DNA from 3 places in the Streptomyces fagopyri genome. Region 3 is predicted to be linked to each of the others. Evidence: riboswitches for the same ligand, from Rfam matches in the RefSeq annotation. Region 3 holds a riboswitch; each other region holds the start of a gene.

What was found. A riboswitch is a leader RNA that binds a small molecule or an ion and turns the genes downstream of it on or off. The one in region 3 is predicted to bind S-adenosylmethionine.
Region 1: linked by a shared signal. The riboswitch ahead of thrC (threonine synthase) and the one ahead of GFH48_RS28785 (aminotransferase class V-fold PLP-dependent enzyme) in region 3 are both predicted to bind S-adenosylmethionine.
Region 2: linked by a shared signal. The riboswitch ahead of GFH48_RS01330 (amino acid ABC transporter permease) and the one ahead of GFH48_RS28785 (aminotransferase class V-fold PLP-dependent enzyme) in region 3 are both predicted to bind S-adenosylmethionine.

The regions. Positions count from the first base shown of each region.
Region 1 is NZ_CP045643.1:5,143,326-5,153,394, reverse strand. Features, by position in the region: gene GFH48_RS22245 (cold-shock protein) at 378-584, opposite strand; gene GFH48_RS22240 (MoaD/ThiS family protein) at 1,039-1,314, opposite strand; gene thrC (threonine synthase) at 1,442-2,761, opposite strand; SAM riboswitch class I at 2,779-2,935, opposite strand; gene GFH48_RS22230 (glucosyl-3-phosphoglycerate synthase) at 3,103-4,047, shown strand; gene GFH48_RS22225 (alpha,alpha-trehalose-phosphate synthase (UDP-forming)) at 4,174-5,586, shown strand; gene otsB (trehalose-phosphatase) at 5,612-6,487, opposite strand; gene GFH48_RS22215 (DUF3263 domain-containing protein) at 6,543-6,770, opposite strand; gene GFH48_RS22210 (ABC transporter substrate-binding protein) at 6,834-8,099, opposite strand; gene GFH48_RS22205 (ROK family protein) at 8,238-9,188, shown strand; gene nagA (N-acetylglucosamine-6-phosphate deacetylase) at 9,188-10,069, shown strand, end outside.
Region 2 is NZ_CP045643.1:285,249-295,317, forward strand. Features, by position in the region: gene GFH48_RS01305 (NtaA/DmoA family FMN-dependent monooxygenase) at 1-1,007, opposite strand, end outside; gene GFH48_RS01310 (LLM class flavin-dependent oxidoreductase) at 1,028-2,245, opposite strand; gene GFH48_RS40030 (putative leader peptide) at 2,322-2,543, opposite strand; gene GFH48_RS01315 (GNAT family N-acetyltransferase) at 2,455-3,180, opposite strand; gene GFH48_RS01320 (transporter substrate-binding domain-containing protein) at 3,270-4,295, opposite strand; gene GFH48_RS01325 (amino acid ABC transporter ATP-binding protein) at 4,367-5,164, opposite strand; gene GFH48_RS01330 (amino acid ABC transporter permease) at 5,161-6,141, opposite strand; SAM riboswitch class IV at 6,459-6,567, opposite strand; partial or broken gene GFH48_RS01335 (DUF1684 domain-containing protein) at 6,746-6,902, shown strand; SAM riboswitch class IV at 6,991-7,105, shown strand; gene GFH48_RS39860 (putative leader peptide) at 7,140-7,256, shown strand; gene GFH48_RS01340 (ABC transporter substrate-binding protein) at 7,476-9,095, shown strand; gene GFH48_RS01345 (ABC transporter permease) at 9,099-10,058, shown strand; gene GFH48_RS01350 (ABC transporter permease) at 10,055-10,069, shown strand, end outside.
Region 3 is NZ_CP045643.1:6,665,191-6,675,259, reverse strand. Features, by position in the region: gene GFH48_RS28805 (NYN domain-containing protein) at 1-17, opposite strand, end outside; gene GFH48_RS28800 (hypothetical protein) at 51-290, opposite strand; gene GFH48_RS28795 (rhomboid family intramembrane serine protease) at 421-1,152, shown strand; gene GFH48_RS28790 (Lrp/AsnC family transcriptional regulator) at 1,149-1,430, shown strand; gene GFH48_RS28785 (aminotransferase class V-fold PLP-dependent enzyme) at 1,631-2,992, opposite strand; SAM riboswitch class IV at 3,183-3,299, opposite strand; gene trpD (anthranilate phosphoribosyltransferase) at 3,542-4,606, opposite strand; gene qcrB (cytochrome bc1 complex cytochrome b subunit) at 4,748-6,385, opposite strand; gene qcrA (cytochrome bc1 complex Rieske iron-sulfur subunit) at 6,382-7,446, opposite strand; gene qcrC (cytochrome bc1 complex diheme cytochrome c subunit) at 7,443-8,252, opposite strand; gene ctaE (aa3-type cytochrome oxidase subunit III) at 8,317-8,937, opposite strand; gene GFH48_RS28755 (response regulator) at 9,131-9,532, shown strand; gene GFH48_RS28750 (L,D-transpeptidase) at 9,628-10,069, opposite strand, start outside.

The DNA of each region.
Region 1 (10,069 bases), 1.5 Mb from region 3:
GTTCCTTGCACCACCTGGCCTGCGGGCCTCACCGACCCGGTCCTTCGTTATCACTCTCACCTTCAGAGTGCTAACGCAATGATTAGCACTCGCCCCTGCCGAGTGCAAGCGACTCGGGTGGATCCCCAGGTGAACACGGGAGCCGGGACCGCCCCCCGGAGGGGGTCGCGCGAGCGCCCCGAAGAGGTCGCGCGGATGTCCCGGGAGAGGCCAGGCACAGCCCCCGCAGGACTCCCGGACCGGCTCCGGAGGGTTCACGGACCGGCCGCGGAGGGCTCACGGGCGGGCCCCCGACCGGCCCACGGGCATACCGAAGGGCTCGCACCCCAGAGGGATACGAGCCCTTCGTCACGTCGAACAGTCAGTCGGCGCGTGCTTCAGCCGGTCGCGAGCCGGACCATGTCCGCCTGCGGCCCCTTCTGGCCCTGCGAGATCTCGAAATCGACCCGCTGACCCTCTTCCAGGGTGCGGTAGCCGTCCATCTGAATCGCGCTGTAGTGGACGAAAACATCCGCACCACCGTCGACCGCGATGAAGCCGTACCCCTTCTCCGCGTTGAACCACTTGACGGTGCCCTGAGCCATGCCTAACTCCCCTATTACTGGCCCTTGCACAGGACCGCACTTCGCGGGCCCGGGTCAGACCTCCACCCCCCAACGGATTGGGGGTGTGCGCCGGAACGCGTCGACCGCGGCTGAATGTATCTGTCCAACTGCCGTCTGCAACAGGTCAATCGGACGAGAATTCTGGGCACGGCCGATCGGGAATATAGGGAGAATTCGCGAATATTTAGGGCAACTCGGGCCCTATAAAGGCCGCATAAGGCTCAAAAACGCCGGGCATTTTGGCTACTTCTTGCCGCAGGCCGGACGTGAACTCATATGCACCCGGCATGGAAAACGAAGCCGGTTCCCCAACTGTACCGTGCTCAACCATACAGAATTGCCCCCTCCGCTTCTCTCGCGGAGGGGGCAATTCGATGAACTCTCGGTGATTGGCATTACCCACGGTAATGATCTCACCGTGGGTAACCGCCCGTCAGCCTCCGGCGACGGCCGGGATGATCGACACGCCGGCGCCGTCCGGCGTCGCCGTCTCCAGGCCCTGCTCGAAGCGGACGTCGTCGTCGTTGACGTACACGTTGACGAACCGGCGCAGCTTGCCCTCGTCGTCCAGCACGCGCGCGGCGATGCCCGTGTGGTTCTTCTCCAGGTCGGAGATCACCTCGCCGAGGTTCCCTCCCTCGGCGGTCACCTCGGACCGGCCGCCGGTGTAGGTGCGCAGGATGGTGGGGATGCGGACGTTGACGCTCATGCGATGACCTCCCGGTCGGATTCTGGGGTACGGCTGGGGAGCGCCCCGGCAGGGGCACGGCGCGCGAAGCAGCGCGCCCGGCTTCCCACGGGCCCGTGGCCGGAGAACGACCTCCCCGGCCGGGCGGCTACGCGAGGCCGGCCTCGCGGAAGGAGTCCAGGCTGGGGCGGATGGTCGCGGTCAGTCCCGTACCGGCCACCGCGTCCAGCGTCTTGAGGCCGTCACCGGTGTTCAGCACGACCGTGGTGAGCGTCGGGTCGAGCAGTCCGTTCTCGATCAGCTTCTTGGCCACGCCCACCGTCACCCCACCGGCGGTCTCGGCGAAGATCCCCTCGGTGCGCGCCAGCAGCCTGATCGCGTCGACCACCTGCTCGTCGTTCACGTCCTCCACCGCCCCGCCCGTCCGCCGCGCGATGTCCAGCACGTACGGGCCGTCCGCGGGGTTGCCGATGGCGAGCGACTTGGCGATGGTGTTCGGCTTCTGCGGCCGTACGACGTCGTGACCGGCCTTGTAGGCGACGGACACCGGCGAACAGCCCTCGGCCTGCGCACCGAAGATCTTGTAGGGCTTGTCCTCGACGAGACCGAGCTTGATCAGCTCCTGGAGCCCCTTGTCGACCTTGGTCAGCTGGGAGCCCGAGGCGATCGGCACGACGAGCTGGTCGGGCAGCCGCCAGCCGAGCTGCTCGCAGATCTCGTACGCGAGGGTCTTGGACCCCTCCGCGTAGTACGGCCGCAGGTTGACGTTGACGAAGCCCCAGCCCTCACCGGCCGGGTCGCCGATCAGCTCGGAGCAGAAGCGGTTCACGTCGTCGTAGTTGCCCTCGATGCCGATGAGCTCGCCGCCGTAGACCGCGGCCATGACGACCTTGCCCTGCTCCAGGTCGTGCGGGATGAACACGCAGGAGCGGAAGCCGGCGCGGGCGGCGGCGGCACCCACCGCGCCGGCGAGGTTGCCGGTCGAGGAGCAGGAGAGGGTGGTGAAGCCGAAGGCACGGGCCGCCTCGATGGCCTGGGCGACGACGCGATCCTTGAAGGAGTGCGTCGGGTTGCCCGAGTCGTCCTTGACGAAGAGCCGGCCGGGGTCGACACCCAGCTCGCGGGCGAGGTTGTCCGCCTGGACGAGCCTGGTCCAGCCCGGGTTGATGTTCGGCTTGCCGGCGACGTCGGCCGGGACGGGGAGCAGCGGCGCGTAACGCCAGATGTTCGCGGGGCCCGCCTCGATGCGCGCCCGCAGTTCCTCGGTTTCGTAGGCCGAGAAGTCGTAGGCGATCTCCAGCGGTCCGAAACACTCCTCGCAGGCGAAGACCGGGCCGAGCGGCACCCGGTGGCCGCACTCGCGGCAGGTGAGCGCGGCGGCGGGACCCAGATCGACGGATCGCGCGGAATCGGCCGGGTTCGCGGAGGTCACGGTGTCCGGAGTGCTTGCAACAGTCTGCGCAGCCATGGAGGCGAGGCCCTTTCTCCTCATCTTCCTCACGACGCACTTCGCCGTGAGACGGATTTGGCACCTTCCCGAGCCGGGAGCCCCGCGACGCGATCAGCGATGATCGGTACGAGACCGGCTGGAGGGTTGCCGGGGCTTCATCGGGCCGTATCCCTCTGCCCCTCTGGATGAGCGGTATTCGGTTGTTGGTCTTCAATTCGGGATGATCTACGACATGCGATGGTCATCCGCGTTGTTCAAGACTGTAACCGAAGGCCAGGACAGTTGAGATAGTCGTCCGAACCGCGAGATGGATCACACCGGGGGACACCGGGTGATCAGACAGTGAGGAGCCGCAGACTGTGCTGAAGGAAGTCGAGCGCTGGCTGAGCACACGCTCCTGGTCCGTGGCCGATCGTCCGCTGCACGGAATCATGTCCGCCAAACGCGCCTCGGGCTCCACGGTGAGCGTCGTGCTGCCCGCGCTGAACGAGGAGGAGACGGTCGGCGAGATCGTCGCCGTCATCCGCGACGACCTGATGCGTCAGGTGCCCCTCGTCGACGAGATCGTCGTCGTCGACTCGGGTTCGACCGACCGCACGTCGGAGGTCGCCGCCGCGGCGGGCGCGCGCGTCGTGCACCGGGACGAGATCCTGCCCCGCATCCCGGCCGTGCCCGGCAAGGGCGAGGTCCTGTGGCGGTCGCTCCTCGTGACGAGCGGGGACATCGTCTGTTTCATCGACGCGGACCTGAGGGAGTTCTCGTCGGACTTCGTCTCCGGGATCGTGGGTCCGCTGCTCACCGAGCCGGACGTGGACCTCGTCAAGGGGATGTACGACCGTCCGCTGGCCGGCGCCGCGGGCCAGGGCGGTCGCGTCACGGAACTCATGGCCCGCCCGCTGCTGAACATGCACTGGCCCCAGCTGGCCGGCTTCGTCCAGCCGCTCGGCGGTGAGTACGCGGCCCGCCGCTCGCTGCTGGAACAGCTGCCCTTCCCCGTCGGCTACGGCGTCGAACTGGGCATGCTCGTCGACGCCCTGCACCTGGTGGGCCTCGACGCGCTCGCCCAGGTCGACGTCGGCGAGCGCAAGCACCGTCACCAGGACGGGCAGGCGCTGGGCCGGATGTCCGCCGCGATCTACCGCACGGCGCAGCTCCGGCTGGCCCGCGGGCATCTCATCCGGCCGTCCCTCACCCAGTTCGAGCGGGGCGAGGACGGTTTCGAGCCGCGTACGTACTCGGTGGACACGGAGGAACGCCCCCCGATGGCCGAAATCTCCGAGTACGTGAAGCGCAGGGCCGCGTGAGCCCGGCCCCTGGTGAGGGGCCGGCGGGCGGCGCGACCGGCCCCGCCGTCCCGCGGTCCGTGTCCTTCGTCGCATACGGCCGACGGGAACGTTTGAGCGTTTCGGTGCCGGGCTAGGTTTCGAGGCATGGCTTCGACGGCTTCATCGCACGGCACCCACCGGATCCTCGTCGCGTCCAACCGCGGTCCGATCTCCTACGAGGTGCTGGAGGACGGCTCGCTCCAGGCCCGGCGCGGCGGGGGCGGGCTGGTCTCGGGCCTCTCCGCGATCGGGCCGGACGCGGGGGCCCTGTGGGTGTGCTCGGCGCTCGGCGAAGGCGACCGCGAGGCGGTCCGGCGCGGAGTGGGCGAGGACGGCGTGCGGATGCTGGACATCGACGCCGCGGTGCACGCGGACGCGTACAACGGCATCGCGAACTCGGTGCTGTGGTTCGTCCACCACATGCTGTACCAGACACCGCTGGAGCCGGTCTTCGACCAGGAGTTCCGCCGCCGGTGGGCGTCCTACGAGGCCTACAACCGCGCGTTCGCGCGGGCCCTGGCGGACGAGGCGGCCGAGGGCGCCGTCGTGATCGTGCAGGACTACCACCTGACCCTGGTCCCGGGCATGCTCCGCGAGCTCCGCCCCGACCTGCGGATCGGCCACTTCTCGCACACCCCGTGGGCGCCGGTCGACTACTTCCGGATGCTGCCCGACGACATCGCCGGGCAGGTGCTGCGCGGCATGCTCGGCGCGGACCGGCTGGGCTTCCTGACGCACCGCTGGGCGGACGCGTTCACCGCCTGCTGCGAGGCGCTCGTCGGCGGGCTCGGCACCACCCGGGTCGGTGTGCACGGACTCGGCGCGGACGCGGACTTCCTGCGCGGGCGCTCCCACGAGGCGGACGTCACGGAGCGGATGGCCGCGCTGCGCGAGCAGATCGGCGAGGGCCCCGACGGCCGCGCCCGCCGGGCGATCGTGCGGGTGGACCGCACCGAACTGTCGAAGAACATCGTGCGGGGTCTGCTGGCCTACCGGCAGCTCCTGGAGGACCGGCCGGAGTGGCGCGAGCGGGTGGTCCACGTGGCCTTCGCCTACCCCTCCCGCCAGGACCTGGCGGTCTACCGGGACTACACGGCCGCCGTGCGGACCCTGGCGGACGAGATCAACTCCGAGTACGGGACGCCGGGTTGGACGCCGGTCGTGCTGCACGTCAAGGACGACTTCGCCCGCTCGCTGGCCGCCTACCGGCTCGCCGACGTCGCCCTCGTCAACCCCATCCGGGACGGCATGAACCTCGTCGCCAAGGAGGTGCCCGTCGTCTCCGACGAGGGGTGCGTGCTGGTGCTGTCCCGGGAGGCCGGGGCGTACGAGGAGCTGGGCGAGGACGCGGTCGCGGTGAACCCGTACGACGTGGTCGGCACCGCGCGGGCGCTGCACGAGGCCCTGTCCCTGCCGGCCGGTGAGCGGGCCGAGCGCACGAAGCGGCTCGCCGCGGCGGCGACGGCCCTGCCTCCGGCGCAGTGGTTCCTGGAGCAGCTGCGCGCGCTGGAGGCGTGAGGCCGTCGCACCACGGCCCGCCGGGCTACCGGTCCATCAGGCCGGCCAGCGACCTCAGCAGGTGGACGACTCCGGCCGGACCGTCCACGACCAGGTCGGCGCGTTCCGCGAGTTCCGTGACCTCCGGGCTGCCGCTGCACACCAGCAGGCCCGGGACGCCGTCCGAGCGGAGTTTGTCGACGGCCGCGAAGGCGGGGAGGTCGCCGAGGTCGTCGCCCGCGTAGAGGACGGCTTCGGCGCCGACCTCGCGGACGTACTCCAGGAGGGCGACGCCCTTGTCCATGCCCGGCGGGCGCAGTTCCAGGACCATCCGGCCCGGTTCGACGATCAGGCCGTGCCGGGTGGCGAGGTCGGCGAGGGGTTCGCGCAGGGACTCGAAGGCGGCCTGCGGGTCCGTGGCGCGGCGCGTGTGGACGGCGAGGGCGCGGCCCTTCTCCTCGATCCACGTGCCCTGCCAGACCCCGATCCGGTCGAGGAATCCCGGCAGCTCCGCGCGGACGGAGGCCACACCCGGGTGCGGTGCGGGGGCGCTGACGGTGCCCGTGCGGGCGTCCCAGCGTTCGGCGCCGTAGTGGCCGAGGACGACGAGGTGGTCGAGGCCCGGGACGCCCGCGAAGCCGCCGTGGCGCACCGCGACGCCGGCGGGCCGGCCGGTGACGACCGCGACGGAGGCGACCTTCGGGGCGAGGGCCGCGAGGGCGGGGACCGCGGCGGGGTGGGCACGGGCCTGTTCGGGGTCGGGGACGATGGGGGCGAGGGTTCCGTCGAAGTCGAGTGCGATCACGGTGCGGGCGGGCCGCGCGAGGATGGCCTGCAGCCCCTCCGCTCCCGCGGTGGTCGCCGGTGTCGGAACGGTGTCCGTGGTCTCGGGGTGTTCCGGGAATTCCGCATGACTGCCCATGGGCCGACCCTATCGGCGCCGCCCCGAACCCACCCGGACTTCCTCCGCCCCCGGGTCAGCGGTCCTCGCGACGCCCCGCCCTGATCCGGCGCAGCCGGTTCACCGTGATCGGATCGTGGGCCAGCGCCCGCGGATCGTCGAGAAGGGCGTTCAGGAGCTGGTAATACCGCACGGGCGCCAGCCCGAGCTGCTCCCTTATCGCCCGCTCCTTCGCCCCCGGCCCGGCGAATCCCCGCCGCTCCAGGGCGAGAACCGCCCGCTCCCGCGCCCCGAGCTCCTCCATGGACGTCATGGAAAGCACCGTAACCCCGCCCACCGACACCCGCGCCGCCGGTCCGCGCCGCCCTCAGTCCGTGCTGTCCCTGATGGTCGCCGTCCGCTGCAGCGCGCCGAGGACCCCGGCCGGGCTTCCGCCGGGACCGACCGCCTTGCCGATGTCCTGCTTGATGTCCGCGCTGACGGACGCCCAGGAGGTCTTGCCGACCGGATAGAGCTGCGAGGTGGGCAGCTCGCCGAGGAACGGGGCGAACTCCTTGTCGTGCGTGTCGGCGCTCATCGCCTGGGACGCGGACGTCGTCACCGGCAGCAGGTCGTACTCGTGGGAGAAGGCGAGCACGTTCTTCTCGCTGTACACGTAGTCCAGGAACGACCCGATCTGCTCCCGGTGGCCGTTGTGCTTGAACGCCATCATCCAGTCGGCGACACCCATCGTCGCCTTGGCCCTGCCGTTGACGCCCGGCATCGGCACCATGCCGAACCGCACGCCCTTGTCGGCCGCCGCCTTCATCAGAGTGGGGTGCCCGTTGAGCATCCCGACCTCACCCCGGGCGAACGCCGCGAAAGCGTCCGCACGGTTGAGCTTGGCAGGTGCGACGGGTCCGGTGAGCCCCTTACCGACCAGTTCGTTCTTGAGCCAGGTGAGGGTGTCGACGTTCTCCGTCGAGTCGAGGTGGTACGTGCCGACGTCGTCGGTGTAGCTGTCGCCGCCGCTCAGCAGCCACTGCATGGTCTCCGCCTGCGCCTCCTCCGGGCCCAGCGGCAGCGCGTAGGGGAACTTCACGCCCCGCGCCTTGAGCGCCGCCGCGTCGGCCGCGAGCTCGCTCCAGCTCCGCGGCGGCGTGAGGCCGGCGTCCGCGAAGAGCTTCTTGTTGAAGAACAGCAGTCGCGTGGAGGCCGCGAAGGGCATGCCGTACTGCACCCGGTTCATCTGCCCCGCCTCGGTGAGCTGGGAGACGAAGTCGGCCTGGACGGGGATGGAAAGCACCTGATCGGCGCTGTAGAGCCCGCCCTTGGCGGCGTAGTCGGCGTACGCGCCGATCTGCGCCATGTCGGGCGCCCGGCCCGCCGCCACCCGCTCGGCGACCTTGCGGTCGACATCGGTCCACGGGTACACGGTGACCTCGACACGCACACCCGGGTGGGCGGTCTCGTACCCCTTGACCACCGTGTCCCAGTACTTCTGGGAGCTGTTGGCCCTGGAGTCGCCGTAGTCGGCCGCCACGAGTTCGAGGGTCACGTCTCCGGACCCGTCCGAGCTGCCGCAGCCCGCGAGGGTCGCCGTCATGCCCAGCGCGGACATCACCGCGACCAGTCCAGTCCTACGTCGCTGCACCCTGTCGTCTCCCACCCCTGCGCCGTGTTGCCGTCTTTGCTTCTGCGTCCATTGCATCCGTCTCGGAATGCGGATACAAGGTCTACACCACGTGAGTGGACTAGACCTCTCCTGGGGTAAGGGGCGACACTGTCCCCCGTGAGACATGTCATCGCCCTCGATGTGGGCGGCACCGGGATGAAGGCCGCCCTGGTCGGGCCGGCGGGCGAGTTGCTCCACCAGGCCCGCCACGCCACCGGCCGGGAACGCGGCCCGGACGCCGTGGTCGGCACGATCCTCGACTTCGCGGCCGAACTGCGCGCGCACGGCGAGCGGCTCTTCGGCACACCCGCCGCCGCCGCCGGGGTCGCCGTTCCCGGCATCGTGGACGCCGGCAGCGGCACCGCCGTCTACTCGGCCAACCTCGGCTGGCGCGACGTACCGATGCGCCGGCTGCTCGGCGAGCGGCTGGGCGGGGTGCCGGTGGCGCTCGGGCACGACGTGCGCACCGGCGGCCTCGCGGAGGGCCGGATCGGCGCGGGGCAGGGGGCCGACCGCTTCCTGTTCGTCCCCCTCGGCACCGGCATCGCGGGCGCCATCGGCATCGACGGCGGGGTGGAGGCGGGCGCGCACGGCTTCGCCGGCGAGATCGGCCACATCGTCGTACGCCCCGGGGGCACCGCGTGCCCGTGCGGACAGCACGGCTGTCTGGAGCGGTACGCGTCCGCGGCGGCCGTCAGCCAGGCCTGGGCCGAGACCTCCGGGTCACCCGACGCCGACGCGGCGGACTGCGCGCAGGCCGTGGCGGCGGGGGACGCGCGGGCCGTACGGGTCTGGCAGGACGCCGTCGACGCGCTCGCCGACGGACTCGTCACCGCGCTCACCCTGCTGGACCCGCGCACCCTGATCATCGGTGGCGGTCTCGCCGAGGCCGGGGAGACCCTGTTCACACCCCTGCGGGCCGCGGTGGAGCGACGCGTCACCTTCCAGAAGCTGCCGTCGATCGTCCCGGCGGCCCTCGGGGACACGGCCGGCTGCCTGGGCGCGGGCCTGCTGGCCTGGGACCTGCTCGAAACTTCCCACACCGACCGCTCGGAGGTAACCATCTGATGGCCCCTAGCAAGGTTCTCTCCGGTGCCAGGGTGGTCCTGCCCACCGGGGTCGTCGACGGCGGACGCGTGATCGTCGACGGCACGCGCATCGCCGGGAGCGCGGCCGACGACACCCCGGCCACCGATCTGTCGGGCCACTGGCTCGTCCCCGGCTTCGTCGACCTGCACAACCACGGCGGCGGCGGCGCCTCCTTCACCTCCGGCACCGTCGAGGAGGTCCTGCGGGGCGTGCACACGCACCGGCTGCACGGCACCACCACCGTCGTCGCCTCGACCGTCACCGGTGACATGGACGGCCTGGCGCAGCGCGCCGGACTGCTCTCCGAGCTGGCCGAGCAGGGCGACATCGCGGGCATCCACTTCGAGGGCCCGTTCATCTCGCCGTGCCGCAAGGGCGCGCACTCCGAGGAACTGCTGCGCGACCCGGACCCGGCCGAGGTCCGCAAGCTGATCGACGCCGCGCGCGGCCGGGCCCGCATGGTCACCCTCGCCACGGAACTGCCGGGCGGCCTCGACTCCGTGCGCCTGCTGGCGGAGCACGGGGTGATCGCGGCGATCGGGCACACGGACGCGACGTACGAGCAGACGGTGGAGGCCATCGACGCGGGCGCGACCGTGGCCACGCACCTGTTCAACGCGATGCCCCCGCTCGGCCACCGCACGCCGGGGCCCATCACCGCCCTCCTGGAGGACGAGCGGATCACCGTCGAGCTGATCAACGACGGGACCCATCTCCACCCGGCCGCCCTCCAGCTGGCGTTCCATCACGCGGGCGCTGACCGGGTGGCGTTCATCACGGACGCCATGGACGCGGCGGGCTTCGGTGACGGCCGCTATCTGCTCGGCCCGCTGGAGGTCGAGGTCAGCGAGGGTGTCGCG
Region 2 (10,069 bases), 6.4 Mb from region 3:
TGGGAGATGTGGTCGGCGCTGACATCCGGGTCGACGTCGGGCAGTGGACCTTCGGGATCGTAGGAGGACAGGTCCCGGTTCCAGACGAACTCCAGGTGCTTGATGGCGGTGGCCCCGCTGACCTGCAGGCGGCGCACGTCCTTGGCCAGTTCCCCGGCCTCTTCGTCCGTGTCGGCGAGGACGAAGCTCGCGGCGGGCAGGATGAGCAGTTCGTCGTGGCGGCGGCCGTATTTGGCGAGGCGCTGCTTGACATCCCTGTAGAAGGCCCGTCCTCCCTCCAGGGTGGCGTACCGGCTGAAGATGGCGTCGGCGCTGGAGGCGGCGAACTCGCGGCCTTCGTCGGAGTCGCCGGCCTGGAAGATCACCGGGCGGCCCTGCGGGGAGCGTGGGACATCGAACTGGCCGTGGATGTCGAAGTGTTGCCCATGATGGACGAAGGAGCCGGCCTTCGTGTCGCGCAGGAACGCACCGGCCGCCTGGTCGGCGACGATCTCGTCGCCGTGCCAGGAGTCGAAGAGTTCGTTCGCGGTGGCGAGGAATTCCTTGGCACGGGAGTAGCGCTCCTCCTGTGGCAGGAAGCCGCCGCGGCGGAAGTTCTCGCCGGTGAAGGCGTCCCAGGAGGTGACGACGTTCCAGGCGGCTCGTCCGCCGGAGAGGTGGTCGAGGCTGGCGAACTGGCGGGCCACCTCGTAGGGCTCGTTGAAGGTGGAGTTGATGGTGCCGGTCAGACCCAGGTGTTCGGTGACGGCGGCGAGGGCGGTGAGGATCGTGAAGGTGTCGGGCCGTCCGACGACATCCAGGTCGTAGATCTTCCCGCCCTGCTCGCGCAGGCGCAGGCCCTCGGCGAGGAACAGGAAGTCGAACTTGGCGCGTTCGGCGGTCCGCGCGAAGTGCACGAAGGAGCTGAACTCGATGTGGCTGCCGGCCTTCGGGTCGCTCCACACAGTCGTGTTGTTGACGCCCGGGAAGTGCGCGGCCAGATGAATCTGCTTCAGGGGCTTGCTCATGGTGGGTGCGGTCCTTCGCTTCAGGCGGTGGCGGCTGCGGCGTAGCGGTTGGCGGGACGGTGCAGGCCCAGCAGGCCGCGCAGGGTGTCGGCTTCGTAGGCGGTGCGGAAGGCGCCCCGGCGCTGGAGCTCGGGGACCAGGCCCCGGGTGATGGCGGGCAGGTCGTGGCCTGCGACCGCGGGGCGCAATCGGAAGCCGCTCAAGCCGGCTTCGCCCAACTCATGAAGCACATCGGCGAGTTGGGTGGGCGTGCCGGTGAAGATGCGTGCGTCACTCGTGTACGCCTCGCCGGCGAGAGCATCCAGCCGTGCCCGCCGGTCTTCGGCGGCGCCCTGGTCGTCGTCGAGGAAGACCACCAAGTCACCGAAGACGTGCAGGAGTTCGCCGGACCGCCCGGCCGCCGTCTGCTCGGCACGGATCTCCGAGACGATCGCGCGGGCCTGGTCGGCGTCGTGCGGGGTGACGTAGCCGATGTCGGCCTGCCGGGCGACCAGCCGGTACGGGACGGTCTGATGGGCGAGGGCGGTGACCAGCGGCTGACCCTGCGGCGGGCGCGGGGTGATGGACGGGCCCTTGACGCTGAAGTGCTTGCCCTCGAAGTCGATGTAGTGCAGCTTGTCGCGGTCGACGAAGCGGCCGGTGGAGACGTCCCGGATCTCCGCGTCGTCCTCCCAGCTGTCCCACAGCCGGCGCACCACCTCGATGTAGTCGGCGGCCTCGTCGAACAGCCCGGTGAGACGCTCCTGTCCGTCCGGGCTCTGCAGCTCCTCCAGACTGATCGGTGGGAAGGTGCGGCGTCCGAAGTGGTCGGCTTCGTGCGGGCGGGCGGAGATCTGGACCCGGAGACCGGCGCGGCCGCTGCTCACGTAGTCAAGGGTGGCGATCGCCTTGGAGAGGTGGAACGGCTCCGTGTGGGTGACGATCGCGGTCGGTACCAGGCCGATGTGCCGGGTGAGGGGCGCGATACGGGCCGCGGTCAGCACGGCGTCCAGGCGGCCGCGTACCTGGTCGGTGCGGCCGTCGAGCTCGCCGTAGTGCGAGGACTGGAGACCGAGTCCGTCCTCCAGGGTCACGAAGTCGAGCAGGCCGCGCTCGGCCTCGGTGACCTGGTCGGCCCAGTATCCGGCGGTGAACAGGTCCCGGGGACGGGCGACTTTCTCGCGCCAGGAGGCGGGGTGCCAGCCGGTGCCGTCCAGTGCGACGGCAAGGTGCAGAGGGGAAGCAGGATTTGCGGACACGGGGGTGCCTTCCTGGAGGTCCGTACGAGATCGCCGGCCCGCGGGAATCGGGGCGCACGGCGCTGGGGAAACGGGGTCAGGAGCAACAGAGGGCGCCGGCCACGCGCTGGAGGTCGATGTGGGGCCGGCCGTGGAGGAGCACGGCACGCGGTACAGGTGTCACGAGAACCACCTCCAAGTCATCGCCTTCGACAAGGACAACGGCACGGCTATGCCGTTTCTTCCAGGACAGCGGCTGCGGTCTGCCGTACGAGTGAGAAGGCGGTACGGCGGCGCAGGGTGAATCCGATCGATTCATACAGCCGGATCGCGTTCGCGTTGTCGGCCCTGGCATGCAGGAAGGGCCGCTCGCCACGGTCCTTGATGCCGGCCGCGACGGCGCGGACCAGGCGGGTGGCCAAACCCCTACCGCGATACGCCGGGTCGGTGCACACGGCGCTGATCTCGGTCCAGCCGGGTGGATGGAGCCGTTCGCCGGCCAAGGCGATCAAGCGGCCGCGGTGGCGGATGCCCAGATAGGTGCCCATCTCGACGGTGCGGAGCAGATAGGGCCCGGGTACCGTGCGGGCGACCAGGTCGAGGATCTCGGGCACGTCCTCGAGGCCAAGCCGTACGGTCTCGGAGTCGGGCTCCGCCCGCAGGCCGGTGTCCACGAGCTGGACGCCGTATCCGGTGCGCACCACCTTCCAGCCCTCCGGCGCCTCGGTGACGCCCCGTACCGGGGCGGTGCCGCCAGGGCCGACGAGCGCGGCGAGGTCGTCCCAGGCACGAGGGTCGTCCTCGTCGGAGACGGCATGGAAGGGAGCGACGTCTTGGTGATAGCGGGCGGCGTGACCGATTCGTTCGGCGAAGTGGGCGTGGGGGCCGGTGAGCGCGGCCCAGGCGGGGTTGTCCAGGATGTGCGAGGACTTGGCGTCGAGGGCGGTGACGGACATGGTGTGGCGGTCTCCGGGGTGCGGCTCGGTATGTCCGGCGAGCGGGGAATCCATCCTGGGGCAGCGGCGGAGTCCCCGGCAGACGGTGGTCAGGAGTTGTCGAGCGGCAGGCCCGGCGGGTTGACCTCGGACTTGGCGGCGGCTTCGTTGGCGAGGTCGTACGCCTTGAGCCACTCTGCGTACTGACCGTTCTTGATCAGGTAGTTGATCGCGTCAGCGAGCGGCTTGGCGAGTCCGCTGTCCTTCTTGGCCGTTGCCGCGATCAGGCCCTGCAGGCTCGCGCCCGCACCGGAGTAGGTGCCGGCGGTGCGGGTGGCGTTGGGCGTGCCGGCCACCTGACGGTTGTGGTAGGCGAAGCCGGGGTTGGGACCGAAGGAGGCGTCGATCTTGCCACTGTTCAGGGCGAGGTAGGTGCTGGGGCTGTCCTGAAAATACTTGACGGTGAGCTTCTTGCCCTCCTTGGCCAGCTTGTCCTTCCACTCCAAGAGGATTCTCTCCTGGTTGGTGCCGGAGGCGACGGCGATCGTCTTGCCGTCGAGGTTCGCGTAGTTGCCGTCGAAGTTCCAGGTGCTCTTCTTGGGCACGATGAAGGCGAGGTTGTCCTGCCGGTAGGAGGCGAACTCGTACTTCTTCTTGCGCTCCTCGGTGTCGGTGACGTTGGAGAAGGCCACGTCGACCTTGCCACTGTCGATGCCGACGAAGAGGTTCTCCCAGGTGGAGTTCTTGACCTCGGCCTTGAGCCCGAACACCGCGGCAACCAGGCGGCCGAGGTCGGGCTCGGAGCCGGTGAGTGTCTTCTGGTCGTCGCCGACGTACGCCAGCGGCGGGAAACCGGAGGGCAGGGCACCGATGCCGATCTCCAGCCTGCCGCTCTTCTTGACGGCGGCGGGCAGCTCGGCACTGATGGATGTGACCTCGGAGACCTTGATGGTGGTCTGGGTGGCGGCGCCGTTGGAGACACGTCCGATGACGACCTCGCCGGACTTGGCACTGTCGGTGGTGGTGGCCGCGTCGCTGTTGCCACCGCAGGCGGCGAGCCCGCCGGCCAGGGAGGCGACGGCGGTCGCCGCAGTGATGCCGCTTGTCAATCTGCGTCGGGTGAAGTGCGTGGCCATGGCCGTTCCTTGTCGCTGAAGTTGATGAGGGTGGCGTGCGGGGGTTGGGGTGTCGTAGGGGATGTGGCGAGTCAGAGGACCTTGCTGAGGAAGTCCCTGGTCCGCTCTTGCCTCGGCCTGTCGAGGACCTCGGAGGGTGGACCCTGCTCGATGATCTTGCCGCCGTCGATGAAGACGACCCGGTCGGCGATCTCGCGGGCGAAGCCGATCTCGTGGGTGACGATGACGAGGGTGGTGCCGCTGGTCGCCAGGTCCTTGATGACGGCGAGGACCTCACCGACCAGTTCGGGGTCGAGGGCGGAAGTGGGCTCGTCGAAGAGGATGACGCCGGGCCGCAGGGCGAGGGCGCGGGCGATGGCCACGCGCTGCTGCTGGCCGCCGGACAGTTGCCTCGGGTAGGCGCCGACGCGCTCACCGAGGCCGACCCGTTCGAGGAGCGTCTTGGCCAGCTGCCGCGCCTCGGGCCTGCCGAGCCTTCCGGTGGCGACCGGGGCGATGGCCACGTTGTCGAGTACGGTCAGGTGCGGGAAGAGGTTGAAGTTCTGGAAGACGAAGCCGATCCGGCCGCGCTGGGCGAGGATGGCCCGCTCGCTGATCTCCTTGAGCCGCTCGCCCTGCCGCTTCACACCGATCAGCTCGCCGTTGACACTGACGTAGCCGATCTCGGGCTTCTCCAGGTGGTTGATGACCCGCAGCAGGGTGGACTTGCCGGAGCCGGAGGGGCCCAGGATGACGGTGACCTCGCCGGGGCGGACGGTCAGGTCGATGCCGTCCAGTACCCGGTGGGTGCCGTACCACTTGTGCACGTCGTGGACCTCGACGGTGGCGGCCGCGACGTCCGCCACGGTCTCGAGCGTCTCGGCGGTCATACGGCGGCCTCCCGGCGGATGCGGTCCCGCAGGTCGGATAGGCCGGTGCGGAACGTCTGCAGAGGCGTCGGCGGCAGGCCGCGGGTGGCACCGCGGGCGTAGTGCCGCTCGACGTAGAACTGGATGACGGAGACGACGCTGGTCAGGATCAGGTACCAGGCGGTGACAACCAGCAGCAGCGGCACGATGTCGCCGGGATAGGTGGCGCCCATCGTCTGCGCGGAGCCGAACAGGTCGAGCAGGGACACGTAGAAGACCAGCGAGGTGCCCTTGATCAGGCCGATGAGCTGGTTGACGTAGTTCGGGACGATCGAGCGCAGCGCCTGCGGGAAGACGATTCTCCGGAACTGGTAGCTCTTGGGCAGCCCGAGTGCCGCGGCCGCTTCGTGCTGGCCCTGGTCGACGGAGAGGATGCCGCCGCGGACCACCTCGGCCGCGTAGGCGGCCTCGTTGAGGCTGAGGCCGATGACGGCCACGACCATGTCGGTGCCGAGTCTCGACTCGTCGAAGGAGAAGAAGGCCGGCCCGAAGGGAATGCCGACGCTCAACGTCTTGTACAGGGCGCTGAAGTTGTAGAGGAAGATCAGCACCACGATGAGCGGGACGGAGCGCAGCGCCCAGACGTACGTCCAGCTGACCGCGCGCAGCACCGGGTTCTTCGAGAGGCGGCCCAATGCGAGCACGATCCCGCCGGCAAGACCCAACACCGCACTGTAGGCGGCGACTTCGAGGGTGATCGCCAGGCCGTCGAGGATGGTGGGGCGTAGAAACCAATAGTTCCAGCGGTCCCACTGGTAGAAGGGATTGGTGACCAGTCCGTGCACGAACTGGGCGACCAGGACGAGTACGACCGCGGTCGCGATCCAGCGTCCGGGGCGCCGCAGCGGCAGAACTCGCTGAGCGGTGAGGGGCTTTGACGGTTCATCGGCGGTGGACGTCTCGGGAAGCGTGACGGTAGCGCCAGGGGGTTCACTCACGGTGGGCTCCGGCTGGATCGGACGACACCCCGGATGGCACGGCGGCATGCGCCGGCGAGGCACCGGGGGCGGGGAGGACGACGGAAAACACCGCGGCGGCAGTGTTCGTCAGGAAGTACGGGGGCTGCGGAGAAGTGTCAGCCCCGACAGAGGGCGCGACCCGGGGCGGTACACAGCGCGCTGTTCACGCGGAGCAGATCGACGGCACGATCGGCGACCAGCAGATTCACGTACGGCGGTACGCAACCCTGGGAGCGGCGTGCGGCCGTCCTGGGAACTGCGTACATGACCTCACCGTCACCGTTCCGCCCCTGAGGGCCTCGCGCTTACCGAAACTTCATCGGCCGGGTCGTCACCTGGGGCACCCCACCGCGGTGGGAGGGTTGCCGGTCAGCAAGCCAGGGCTTGTCGCTGACGCTCATGACCGTTCTGGCCAGTAGTTAAGGCAACGGCCCGGACATTTGTCAACGCCGGTCCAGCAGGTGGAAAGGCCAGCGGGCAGTGTAGGCCGTCCGGTCCAGGATGCGAATGGCCGCTCCGCCGGCCGCCAGGACCTGGCAGCAGCCCGGTGGTGGTAGTCGATAGCATCGCGAGGTCGAGGTGGGCGGCCGACGGAAGGGCTGTCCTGGACTTCAACGCGCTGCGAACCTGCCTGCGCCTACACGGACATGGCCACCTGTCCGCTGCCCCCGGCCGTGGACCGGCTGCCGGTGGCGATCGAGGCCGGCCAGAGAATCCCCCTTGGGCGGAGCGGTTCCTGAGACGGACCCGGTGCCGGCCCGACCGGCCTTGCGGGGCCTCGCTCTGTGGCATTGACGTACGACAACAGCCCTCCGTACGATCCCCAACGGCATTGAGTGTCAGCGTCAAGCCCTGGCTTGCTGACCGGCAACCCTCCCGCGCGGTGGGGTGCTCCAGGTGAAAGCCCGGCGTGGATCATCGGCGATCCACGCAAGCGCGTGGCCCCATGAGCGGGGTCGGAGATGGGGAGGGGCAGCATGCGGCACAGCGGTGACCTGACAGCCTCCTTCGCCGTCGTCTCGGTGTTCTCCCGGTTCTCGCGTCGGCGCCACATCGATCTGAAGCGCTCGACCAGCTGTCTCTGTCAGGTCTGAGGAGCCTTCTTCCGGTCGGCTGACATCCGTCGGCGGCCTCGGCTCTCGTCCCTCCTCCCCCTGCCACCGATGTCGGTATCGGGGGCATCCACCTGACCGTCCCCCTCCGCGCAGCGCTCCCCCGTCGCCGGCGTCGCGCCGACCGGGGTCGAACGCCCATGTACGGCCGTGCCCAACTGGACACCCCGTGCCTGGTGACACGAGTTGGAGAAGCCTTCTGTGACCGCACTTCCGGATTTCAGAACCCCCCGATGGGCCACGCTGAGCGCCCTCCTCACCACCAGTGTCCTGCTGACCGCCTGCGGATCCAGCGGCGAAGGCTCCGATTCCGGCAGCGGCCGGGCAAAGTCCGGCGGCACCCTGACCTTCGCGGTGGGTTCGGACGCCGGCTGCGTCGACCCGCAGCAGGTCGCCAGCAACGAGACCATCTACTCGGTCCGCCAGATCGTGGACTCACTGACCGACCAGGACCCCGAGACCGGCAAGATCGTGCCGTGGCTGGCGAAGAGCTGGGACGTCAGCTCCGACGCCACGACGTTCACCTTCCATCTGCGCTCGGGCGTCACCTTCAGCGACCGCTCGAAGCTGACCGCGCAGGTGGTCAAGGACAACTTCGACGCGGTGCCGAAGCTCGGCGTCCTGGGAGCACTGGCCGAGGGTTACCTGAGCGGCGTCAAGAGCACCACCGTGATCGACCCGCTCACCGTCAAGGTGGCCTTCAAGCAACCCAACGCCCAATTTCTGCAGGCCACTTCCACGCACTCGCTGGGCATCGAGTCGTCGGCGAGCGTGAAGAAGACCCCGCAGCAGAGGTGCAGCGACGGAGTCGTCGGATCCGGACCGTTCGTGCTGAAGCAGTACGTGCAGAACCAATCGATCACCCTCGCCAGGCGCACCGGATACGCCTGGGGTTCCTCTTTGTGGAGCAAGAAGGGCGAGGCCTACCTCGACAAGCTGGTCTTCAAGGTCGTGCCGGAGGCGGGCGTACGGGCCGGCAGCCTCCAGTCCGGCCAGGTGGACGCCATCAGCAGTGTCGGCAAGGCCAACGAGGCAGGGCTCAGGGGCAGTCAGGTCGCTCTCCAGCGCCGGGCCAACCCGGGCGTGGTATTCGGCCTGGCCTTCAACAACTCCCGTCCAGCTCTCAAGGACGCCAGAGTGCGGCAGGCGATCCGGTACGCCATTGACCGGAAGCAGATCGCCGACACCGTTTTCCCGACCGGCACCCGGGCCGCGACCAGTGTGCTCGCGCACACGACGCCCGACTACACCAGCCTCGCCTCGAACCTCACCTTCGACGCGGCCAGGGCGAAGTCGCTGCTCGACCAGGCCGGTTGGAAGTCAGGCAGCGACGGTATCCGCACCAAGGGCAGCAGGAAACTCGGCCTGACCATCAACTGGATCCCCAATGCGGCCACCAACCAGCCCGCGCTGGAACTGATCCAGCAGCAGCTCAAGTCCGTCGGCATCGACGTCGTCCTCAAGCAGCTCCAGGTCACCCAGCTGGCCCCGACACTTCAGTCGGGCGACTACGACGCGGCCTGGAGCAACGTCACCCGGGCCGACCCGGACATCCTCCGCAGCTCCTTCTCCACTCAACTGGCCAACTTCTACCGCGTACCGGCCGGTGACCTGGACGCCGCACTGTCCGCACAAGCCGCGACCACGGACACCGCCAAGCGCAAACAGCTGGTGGCCCAGGCCCAGGAGTCGATCGTGCAGAACGCCTACTACGCGCCGGTGGTGGAACTGCAGACCCAGCTGGGCGTGTCGAAGAAGGTGCACGACCTGGACTTCGACGCCTCCAGCCGGATCCAGCTGCACGACACCTGGATCGGCTAGACCGTGCGCCGGTATGTGATCAAGCGGCTCGCGCAAGCGGTTGGGGTGCTGTGGGCGGCCTACACGGTGTCTTTCCTGGTGCTCGACTACCTGCCGGGCGATCCGGTGACGGCGATGGCCAGTGCCGGGATGGACTCGGGGCAGGTCGACCCGGAACAGATCGCCGTACTGCGGCACGAGTACGGCTTCGACAAGCCGGTGCTGGTGCAGTACGCGGAGTATCTCAGCCGGGCGGTGCGTGGGGACTTCGGCGACTCGGTGTCCACCGGCAGACCGGTGACCTCGACGCTGGCCGACGCGCTGCCGCAGACGCTCCAGCTGACCGGGGCCGCACTGCTGCTCGCGGTGGTCCTCGGCGGAGGGGTCGCGGTGGTGGCGACATACACCGCGCGGCGCTGGCTGCGGCAACTCCTGCTGTCGCTGCCGCCGCTGGGAGTGTCAGTCCCCACGTTCTGGGTGGGCCTGCTGCTCGTCGAGGCGTTCTCGTTCCGGCTGCACTGGTTCCCGGCGTTCGGTAACGACGGGCTGCGGGGCCTGGTCCTGCCCGCCCTGACCCTGGCGGTCCCTACCGGCGCGCAGGTCGCTCAGGTGCTGGCCAAGAGTCTGCTCACCGCGCTGGACCAGGCCTATGTCGAGACCGCGCGCGCCAAGGGCGCCGGGCGTTGGCGCGTACATCTGCGGCACGCGCTGCGCAACGCGTCGCTACCCGCGCTGACGGTCGTCGGCCTGCTGGTCGGGCAGTTGATCGCCGGCTCGGTGGTCGTCGAGACGGTGTTCTCGCGCGACGGTCTCGGACGGGTCACCGCCGCGGCGGTCACCGCACAGGACATTCCGCTGGTCCAGGGGGTGGTGGTGTTCGGGGCGCTGATCTTCGTGGCGACGAACCTGGTCGTCGACCTCGTCCACCCGCTGCTGGACCCGCGGATCGTGGTGGCCTCGGGCGGAAAGGCGGCCCTCGCATGAGTCAGAGCCTT
Region 3 (10,069 bases):
CCCGTGGTCTCCGCCATCGGTCGCTCCATCGTCCGTGCGGGGCCGCTCCCTCAGGAGCCGGCGCCCGGCCTGTCCACCAGTTCCACCTGATCCACCGCGTTGCACCAGCGACAACGCACCGACTCGATGGTCTCACTGACCACCTCGCGCTCCTCCACGCTCGGCTCACCGGCCAGGTCGAGGTGCACGTACTCGACGACCTTGGACGAGCGGGTCACGTCGAAACGCGTCAGATTGCCGCACAGGGTGCAGCGCCAGCGGGTCGCGGCGGTCGGAAGGGGAACCGTCATGTGGCAGTCGCTTTCCTTCTGGTGTCCGTGTGGCTCGTAACCCTACGGCCTGGCGGGTACTCGACGCTCGGCCGTCCACAGCGGCGAGGCACTCTGTGTGCATCGGTCCGGTTACGTCATGCTCTGCAACATGATCGGCAACTGGAGTACGACGGTCGGCAGGACGGTGCGGGCCCAGTCCGCGCCCGTGACGTACGGGCTGATCGTCGTGTGCTGCGTGATCTTCGTGATCGGCCCGGCGTCGGGGTTCAATCCGACCTACGGCACCGGGGACGCGCTGGTCGTCGCGCAGCGGGCCTACTTCCGTCGCTGGGGCGTGGTGCCCGCCGACCTGCTCAACGGGACTCCGGGCGCCCTGCTGACCCCCGCCACGGCCCTGTTCATCCACGGCAGCTGGCTCCACCTGCTGGGCAACATGCTCTTCTTCTACGTCTTCGGCGCCATGACCGAGGAACGCATGGGCCACTTCGAGTTCGCCCTCTTCTACGTCGGCTGCGGCTATCTCGCGCTGGTCGGTTACGCGGTCGCCAACTCCACCTCCGAACAGACCCTGGTCGGTGCCTCGGGAGCGATCTCCGCGGTCCTCGGAGCGTTCCTCTACCTGTTCCCCAAGGCCCGGGTGACCAGTCTCTTCCCGTTCCTCTTCTTCCTGCCGCTGCGCTTCCCCGCGTGGATCGTGCTGCCGTTCTGGGCGGCGCTGCAGTGGCTGGCGGCGGGCCGCAGCCCCTCGGGGCCCGGGGTCGCCTATCTGGCTCATCTGGTGGGCTTCTCGCTGGGCTTCCTCTACGCGTGGGTGCGCTTCCGGCGGCCGACTAGAGTGAAAGTCCCAGCAGCGGCCCCCGAGGGAGAAAACCAGCCGTGATCACCGCGATCGTGCTCATCAAGACCAGCGTGGACCGGATCCCCGAGATCGCCGAGTCGATCGCCGCGCTGGACAGTGTCAGCGAGGTCTTCTCCGTCACCGGTACGTACGACCTGATCGCCATGGTCCGGGTCAAGGCCCACGACGACCTGGCGGACGTCATCCCGGGCAGCATCAGCAAGATCCCGGGGGTCGAGGGCACCGACACCCACGTCGCGTTCCGCACGTACTCGCAGCACGACCTCGAAGCCGCGTTCGCGATCGGCCTGGACTCCTGACCCACCGCGCGGCCTGAGGGCCACCGCTCGGGGCCACGGCCCGGGAGTCACCATCCGGGGGCCGCCCCCGGGCGCCCAGCGAGGGGCGCAGGCTGACGGGCGCGGCGGGCCACGTGACCGGCCACGCCACTCACCCGGTCCCCCACTCCACCCTGCCCCGCCTCATCCGCGCCGTGACGCGCCCTCCGCGGCCGCCGGTGTCAGACCGCGGGCACGCAGCGACCGCCCTCGGTCCGGTAGCGCCACTGCGCACCGTCGCGTACGAGCTCCTTCACGGCGCGCACGAAGCGCTCCACGTGCTCGTCCGGGGTGCCGGCTCCGAAGCTGACGCGGATCGCGTTGAGGGACTTCTCGCCGGGCGCGGCCTCGGGGGCCCCGCACTCGCCCTGGGTCTGCGGGTCGCTGCCGAGGAGCGTGCGCAGAAGCGGGTGCGCGCAGAAGAGACCGTCGCGCACCCCGATGCCGTACTCGGCGGAGAGCGCGGCCGCGAAGTGCGAGCTGTTCCACCCCTCGACGACGAACGAGATGACGCCGACCCGGGGCGCGTCGTCGCCGAACAGGGACAGCACGCGCACGGCGGGCACCTCGGCGAGCCCCTCCCGGACCGTGCGGATCAGGTGCCGCTCACGGTAGACGATCCGGTCGAAGCCCTCCTCGGTGAGCGCCTTGCAGGCGGCGGCGATGGAGTAGGCGCCGATGACGTTGGGGGACCCCGCCTCGTGCCGGGCCGCGCTCTCGTGCCACTCGACATCGACGCCGCCGTCCGCGCGCCGGGCGACCTTGCGGCTGGCGCCGCCGCCGGCGAGGTACGGCTCGGCCTCGCGCAGCCAGTCGGAGCGGCCGGCGAGGACTCCGGAACCGAAGGGCGCGTACAGCTTGTGCCCGGAGAAGGCGACCCAGTCGACGTCGAGGTCACGGACGGACACCGGCCGGTGCGGGGCGAGCTGGGCGGCGTCCAGGACGATCCGGGCGTCGTGGGCGTGCGCGGCGGCGGCGAGCTCGCGCACCGGCCACAGCTCACCGGTGACGTTCGAGGCGCCGGTGACGCAGACGAGGGCCGGTCCCCGGGGATCACGGCCGGCGAGGGCGCGCTCCAGGATCGCGACGGCCTCCCCCGGGCCGCGGGGCGCGTCGAGGTACGTGACCCGCGCGTCCTGCCACGGCAGCAGCGAGGCGTGGTGCTCGGTCTCGAACACGAAGACCTGGCATTCGGCCGGAAGGGCGGCGGCGAGCAGGTTGAGCGAGTCGGTCGTCGACCGGGTGAAGACGACCTGGTCGTCCTCGCGGCAGTCCAGGAACTCCGCGACGGTCACGCGGGCGTTCTCGAAGAGGTCGGTGGACAGCTGCGAGAGGTAGCCCGCCCCGCGGTGCACGCTGCCGTAGTACGGGGCGTACGCGGCGACGTCGTCCCAGACGCGCTGGAGGGCCGGGGCGCTGGCGGCGTAGTCGAGGGCGGCGTACGTGACCTCCCCGCCGGTGACGAGCGGGACGCTCACATCACGGCCCAGAACGGGCAGCGGGGCACATACGGACCGGTCGGCGGCAACGGTGGAGACAGACATGGCGCACTCCTGTGAGAGGCAGGCGAAAGCACCGCGCGAGCGGGGGCGTACGGAGGTACGCGCGGGCGGCTCGGCGCAGGTGAGGGTGAGAACAAGAAGGGGTGTGCGGAGGCGGGGCTCTACGCCCTAGCGCATTCGCTTGCTCACAGAGGGCTCCCTCGAACGACCAGGACCCCTGGGATTCTCGAGGGGTCCGCGCTTGCCGCAGACCTCGCTGCCTACGGCCTGGTCTTCACCCGGGGCACCCCGCCACGGACGGAGGGTTGCCGGACAGCCGGCCGGGGCCTGATGGCTGTCGCTCATGACCTGATACCGCATCCTGCCACACGATCTTGCCGACGCAACCCCAGCGTCCACATACCGGTACGCGCCCCAGCCGCGGCTACCCGGCCCGTCCGTACTCGGGGGCTGCCGCCCCCGGACCCCCGCATCGGCCTCACGGGCCGTGTCCCCGATCGCCGGACGGGTCGATGGTGCGAGCCCGCGCCGGCGATCTCCAGCCCGTCCGGCGTTCGAGGACGAGTCCTTCGGGCGGATGCCGTGGGCGGGCTACGCGTTGGTGGCCGTCACCCAGCGGTCCAGGACACCGCGCGCCGCCCCGGAGTCGATGGCCCCGGCCGTCTTCACCATCGCGACCCGGAGCTGGTCCACCAGGGACGCGTCCGTCGGGGACAGCGCCACCAGCGCGGCCGCCGCGTTCAGCACCACGGCGTCCCGTACCGGCCCCGTCTCACCGTCCAGGACACGGCGGGCGACCTCCGCGTTGTAGGAGGCGTCGGCACCCCGCAGGGCCTCCACGGGCACGAGGTCGAGCCCGACGTCCCGCGGATCGAACCGCTCCTCGGTCACCTTGCCGTCCCGCACGACCCAGACCCTCGACGTCGCCGTGGTGGTCAGCTCGTCCAGCCCGTCGTCACCGCGGAAGACCAGCGAGGAGTTGCCGCGCTCGGCGAAGACGCCTGCCATGATCGGCGCCATCCGGGCGTCCGCGACACCCACCGCCTGCGCCCTCACCCGCGCGGGGTTGGTCAGCGGGCCGAGGAAGTTGAAGACCGTCCGGATCCCCAACTGCCCGCGCGCCGCGGCGACATGACGCAGCGCCGGGTGGAACTTCACGGCGAAGCAGAAGGTGATCCCGGCCTCCTCGGCGACCTCGGCCACCCGCTTCGGCGTCAGCTCCAGGTTGACGCCGAGCTTTCCCAGCACGTCCGAGGCACCGGATGCCGAGGACGCGGCCCGGTTTCCGTGCTTGACGACCTTCGCGCCGGTCCCGGCCACCACGATCGACGACATCGTGGAGATGTTCACCGTCTTCGCGCCGTCACCGCCGGTGCCGACGATGTCGACGGTCTCGCCCGGGACCTCGATCACCTTGGCGTGCTCGTACATCGTGCGGACCAGGCCGGTGATCTCCTCGACCGTCTCGCCCTTGGCCCGCAGCGCCACCACGAAGCCGGCGATCTGCGCGTCCGTCGCCTCGCCGCTCATGATCCGGTCCATCGCCCAGGCCGTGTCGTCCGCGCTCTGGTCCCGGCCGTCGAGCAGGCCGTTCAGTACGGCGGGCCAGGAACGGCCCGCCGCGATGTCGCCTCCAGCGGGGGTCACAGCACTCATATGCCGCTCCTGGGTTCGTGGACAGGTACAAGCAGGGTCCACCCTATCCAGCCCCGGGCACGGCAAAGAGCCCCCGTCCGGGCAATGGACGGGGGCTCCTGCCGTGGCGATCAGTGGGACCGGTGAGAACCGGCCAAAGGATCAGTGGTGACCGTGGCCGCTCGTGATCTCCTCGTACTCCTCGACCGTGGGCTTGGGGATCTGGCTGTTCTCCCCGTAGAAGCCCTTGCTGAGCTTGGCCCGCAGTCGCTGCGCGCCGTTCACCTTGCGCTCCACACCGTTCTCGTCGACCACCGGGCCGATCTGGGCGGGCTGGTACTGCTCGTGCGCGGTGAGCGTGTGCAGGGCCTCCTGGCCGAGCGGCTCGTGCACCTCGATGAACTCACCGTGCGGCAGGCGCTTGATGATGCCCGACTCGCGGCCGTGCAGCACCTTCTCCTTGTCGCGGCGCTGGAGGCCGAGGCAGATCCGCTTGGTGGCGATGAAGACGAGCACCGGCACGACGAAGAACGCGATCCGGACGAACCAGGTGATCGAGTTGATCGACAGGTGGAAGTGCGTGGCCCAGATGTCGTTGCCGCCACCGACCAGCAGGACGAAGTACCAGCTGATCCAGGCCGCGCCGAAGGCGGTACGGGTCGGGACGTTGCGCGGGCGGTCCAGGATGTGGTGCTCGCGCTTGTCGCCGGTGACCCAGGACTCGATGAACGGGTAGACCGCGATCGCGACCAGGACCAGCGGGAAGATCACCAGCGGGATGAACACACCCAGGACGAGCGTGTGACCCCAGAAGTTGATCTCCCAGCCCGGCATGACACGGATCAGGCCCTCGGAGAAGCCCATGTACCAGTCCGGCTGGGCGCCCGTGGACACCATGTCGGGACGGTACGGGCCGAGCGACCAGATCGGGTTGATCGAGGCGATCGCCGCGATGGCCGCGATGGCACCGAAGACCAGGAAGAAGAAGCCTCCGGCCTTGGCCATGTAGACCGGCAGCAGCGGCATGCCGACGACGTTCTTGTTCGTCTTTCCGGGGCCCGCGAACTGCGTGTGCTTGTGGTAGAAGACCAGGATCAGGTGGCCGACGACCAGGCCGAGCATGATGCCCGGCAGCAGCAGCACGTGCACGGAGTAGAAGCGGGCCACGAAGTCGCCGCCCGGGAACTGACCGCCGAAGAGGAAGAACGAGAGGTACGTGCCGACGATCGGCACGGACAGGACCGCGCCCTCCATGAAGCGGACACCGGTGCCGGAGAGCAGGTCGTCCGGGAGCGAGTAACCGGTGAAGCCGGTGAACATGCCCAGGACGAACAGCAGGAAGCCGAACAGCCAGTTGACCTCACGCGGCTTGCGGAACGCACCCGTGAAGAACACGCGCATCATGTGCACGAACATGCCGGCGAGGAAGATCAGCGCCGCCCAGTGGTGGATCTGCCGGATCAGCAGACCACCACGCACCTCGAAGGAGATGTGCATGGTCGAGTTGAACGCCTCGGACATCAGCTGACCCTGGAGCGGGACGTAGCTGCCGTGGTACTCCACCTCGTTCATCGACGGGTGGAAGAACAGCGTCAGGTACACACCCGTGAGGATGATGATGAGGAAGCTGTACAGGCAGATCTCACCCAGCATGAACGACCAGTGGTCGGGGAAGATCTTGCGCATGTTGGCCTTGGCCAGGGAGTAGATCCCCAGGCGGCCGTCGGCCCAGTCGGCCACCCGCTCACCGGCGGGCGCCTTCTCGCGCGAGCGCGAGTCGGAGGTGGTGGTAGTACTCATCCGCGCTCCCAGAAGGCAGGACCGACGGGCTCGTCGAAGTCGCCGAGCGCCTCGAGGTAGCCCTCGTCGTTCACACCGATGCGCAGCTGCGGCAGGGCATGACCGGCCGGGCCGAAGATCACTCGGGCACCGTCGGAGAGGTCGAAGGTGGACTGGTGGCAGGGGCAGAGCACGTGGTGCGTCTGCTGCTCGTACAGGGAGATCGGGCAGCCGACGTGGGTGCAGATCTTCGAGTACGCCACGATGCCCTCGTGCGACCAGGCGAGCTCGCGCTTGTCCTTGATGTTGTCCGGCTGGAGCCGGACGATCATCACGGCCGCCTTCGCGATCTCCTGCTGGAAGTCCTCGTCGTTCTCCTCGAGGCCCTCGGGCTTGACGAAGGTGAGCGAGCCGACGGCGATGTCGGAGGGACGCAGCGGCTCGTTCGTGTTCACGTTGACGAGCAGCTTGCCCTTGGACCAGATGGTGTGGCGCAGCTTGGTTCCCGGCAGCGGACCGAGGTCGCGCAGCAGCATGACGCCGGAGAGCGGGAACAGGGCCAGCGCGCCGAACATCGTGGTGCGGATCAGCTTGCGGCGGCCGAGCGCGGACTCCTTGGCACCCTGCTTGAAGTCGGCCAGGACCTTGGCCTTGACCTCGGGCTCCGCCTCGATCGGGTGACGCTCGTCGGCGATCTCCACGTCGGACATCAGGGTGCGGGCCCAGTGGACCGCACCCGCGCCGATCGCGAACAGCGCCACACCGAGCGTCATACCCAGCGCGAAGTTCAGCGCGCTGATGTGCCCGAGCGGGAAGACGAAGATCGACTTGTCGTTCGGGATCGTCACGTACGACGCGATGAAGGCCACGGTGGCCAGCATCGACAGCGTGAACAGCATCGCGACCACACGCTCGGACCGCTTGGCGGCCCGCTCGTCGATGTCCTGGATGCGGTGCTCGTGCGGCGGCAGTCCCGGGTCCGCGAACGGGTTGTCCTCGTTCGCGACGGCTACTGCGCCGTGACCGTGCTCGTCGGCCCGCTCAGCGGGCAGGTTCTCTTCTGGAATGTCTTGGCTACTCATGACTTCTTGGCCTTTGCGGTCCGAGCGGCGACCCAGACGGCGACGGCGACCAGGGCGCCAAGACCGAAGATCCAGCCGAAGAGGCCTTCACTGACCGGCCCGAGGCCGCCCAGTTCGAGACCGCCCGGGCTCTCGGTGTTGTCACCGTTGACCGCGTCGAGGTACGCGATGATGTCCTTCTTGTTCTTCTCCGACAGCGTGGTGTCGGGGAAGGAGGGCATGTTCTGCGGGCCGGTCTGCATGGCCTCGTAGATGTGCTTGGGGTCGACACCCTCAAGGCTCGGCGCGAACTTGCCGTGTGTCAGCGCGCCGCCCTTGCCGGTGAAGTTGTGGCACTGCGCGCAGTTGGTGCGGAACAGCTCGCCGCCCTTGGCGATGTCCGCACCCTCCGGGCTGACCTGGCTCTTCGTCGGGACCGTGGGACCAGCGCCCAGCGAGGCGATGTACGCCGCGAGCTGGTCGATCTCGGCCTGCGAGTAGATGACCTTCTTGCGCGGGATCTGAGCGCCCGGCTGCTGGGCCGGCATACGGCCGGTGCCGACCTGGAAGTCGACCGCCGCGGCGCCCACACCCACCAGGCTCGGCCCGTCGGAGGAGCCCTGACCGCCGGTTCCGTGGCAGCTTGCGCAGCCCACGGAGTAGAGCTTCTTGCCCTCGTCGATGGCAAGGGACTGGGCGGTGGTGTCGGCCTGCGCCTTGCTCGCGGGTGCGAACGCGGCGTACAGCCCCCCGGTGGCCGCCAGCGCGAGGAGTAGGACGACGACCGCCGCCAGCGGATGGCGTCGTCGTGCGGAGAGCTTTTTCACGGATTACCCCGGTGTCAGGATCTTCTGCGTCGATGCTTCTGGATGTTTCGGGCTGCGGGCCCGATTACTTGATCATGTAGATCGTGGCGAAGAGGCCGATCCAGACCACATCGACGAAGTGCCAGTAGTAGGACACGACGATGGCGGCGGTCGCCTGCTCGTGAGTGAACCTCTTGGCCGCGTAGGTGCGGCCGAGGACCAGCAGGAAGGCGATGAGTCCGCCCGTCACGTGCAGGCCGTGGAAGCCGGTGGTCAGGTAGAACACCGAGCCGTACGGGTCGGAGGAGAGCGAGAGCCCGTCCTTCTTGACCAGTTCGGTGTACTCGAAGATCTGACCACCGATGAAGATCGCACCCATCACGAACGTGACGGTGAACCACATCCGGAGCTTCTTCACGTCCCCGCGCTCGGCGGCGAACACGCCGAGCTGGCAGGTCAGGGAGGAGAGCACCAGGATCGTGGTGTTCGTCGCGGAGAACGGGAAGTTGAGATGGCCCGCCATCTCCTTCCAGTGATCCGGTCCGGTCACCGATCGCAGGGTGAAGTACATCGCGAAGAGGGCCGCGAAGAACATCAGCTCGGAACTCAGCCAGATGATGGTTCCGACGCTGGTGAGGTTCGGTCGATTGACCGACGGGTGCGCGTGCCCGGTTTCTACTGTCGTTGCTGTCGCCACGACCGACATTATGTCGGTCGCTTATCCCGCCCTCACCCCGGGGGGTGCCGTTCGGGGTGTCTGTGGGGTGTGTCCAGCCCGTATGGCCCATCGAAGCCCTGTCCGAACCGGTGTTGACGAGGTGTGTGAAGGAGTAGCATCCGCGCCATCGGTACCAGGAGTTGCCGACCAATGCGGTGCTTCTCAGATGCGTGGAGGAACAATGCAGCCGACCGCCACGGTGCTGGTCTACAGTGACGACTCCAACACCCGGGGGCAGGTGCGGCTGGCGACAGGCCGCAGACCGGCCTCCGACGTTCCCCAGGTCGAGTTCATCGAGTGCGCGACGCCCGCCGCGGTCCTGAAGGAGCTGGACAGGGGCGGCATCGACGTCTGTGTGCTGGACGGTGAGGCCGTTCCGATGGGCGGCATGGGAGTCTGCCGGCAGATCAAGGACGAGGTCTTCAACTGCCCGCCCGTCCTGGTGCTCATCGGGCGCCCCCAGGACGCCTGGCTCGCCACCTGGAGCCGCGCGGACGCCGCGGTGACGCTGCCGGTCGACCCGGTGGAGTTCGCCGCCTCGCTGGCCTCTCTCCTGCGCCGCAAGGCCCTGCTCGGCGCCTGAGCGCGCGGCGGGCGGTCCGCGGCGGCCGCGGGCCGTCCGGGGCCCGGCACGCCGTCTCCCGCGCCCCCGCGGGGGCGCGGGGCCGCGGCGCCGTCTCACACGGACTCGGGACGCAGGCGCGCCTTCTCGGCCACCGGCGGGCCGTCGGGGGTGCCGCCCATCAGGGCGCTGCCGTTGCGCCAGCTCGCCCAGGAGACGTTCCAGTCGCCGAACCCGTTGTCGAACGCCGCCATCTGGGCGCCGTTGGAGTTGACGACCTTCACGATGTCGCCCACCCGCACGTGGTTGAAGAACCACGCCGCGTTGCTGGTGCTCATGCCGGTGCAGCCGTGACTGACGTTGGCGTATCCCTGGGAGCCCACGGACCAGGGCGCCGCGTGGACGTACTCGCCGCTCCAGGTGACCCGGGTCGCGTAGTACACGGGCAGGTCGTAGGAGTCGGCGGAACCCTCGGCGATGCCGACGGTGGTACCGCGCATCCGTACGAGGTACTCCTTGCTGAGCACCACCTTGACGCCGTTGCGCGTCTCGAAGCCG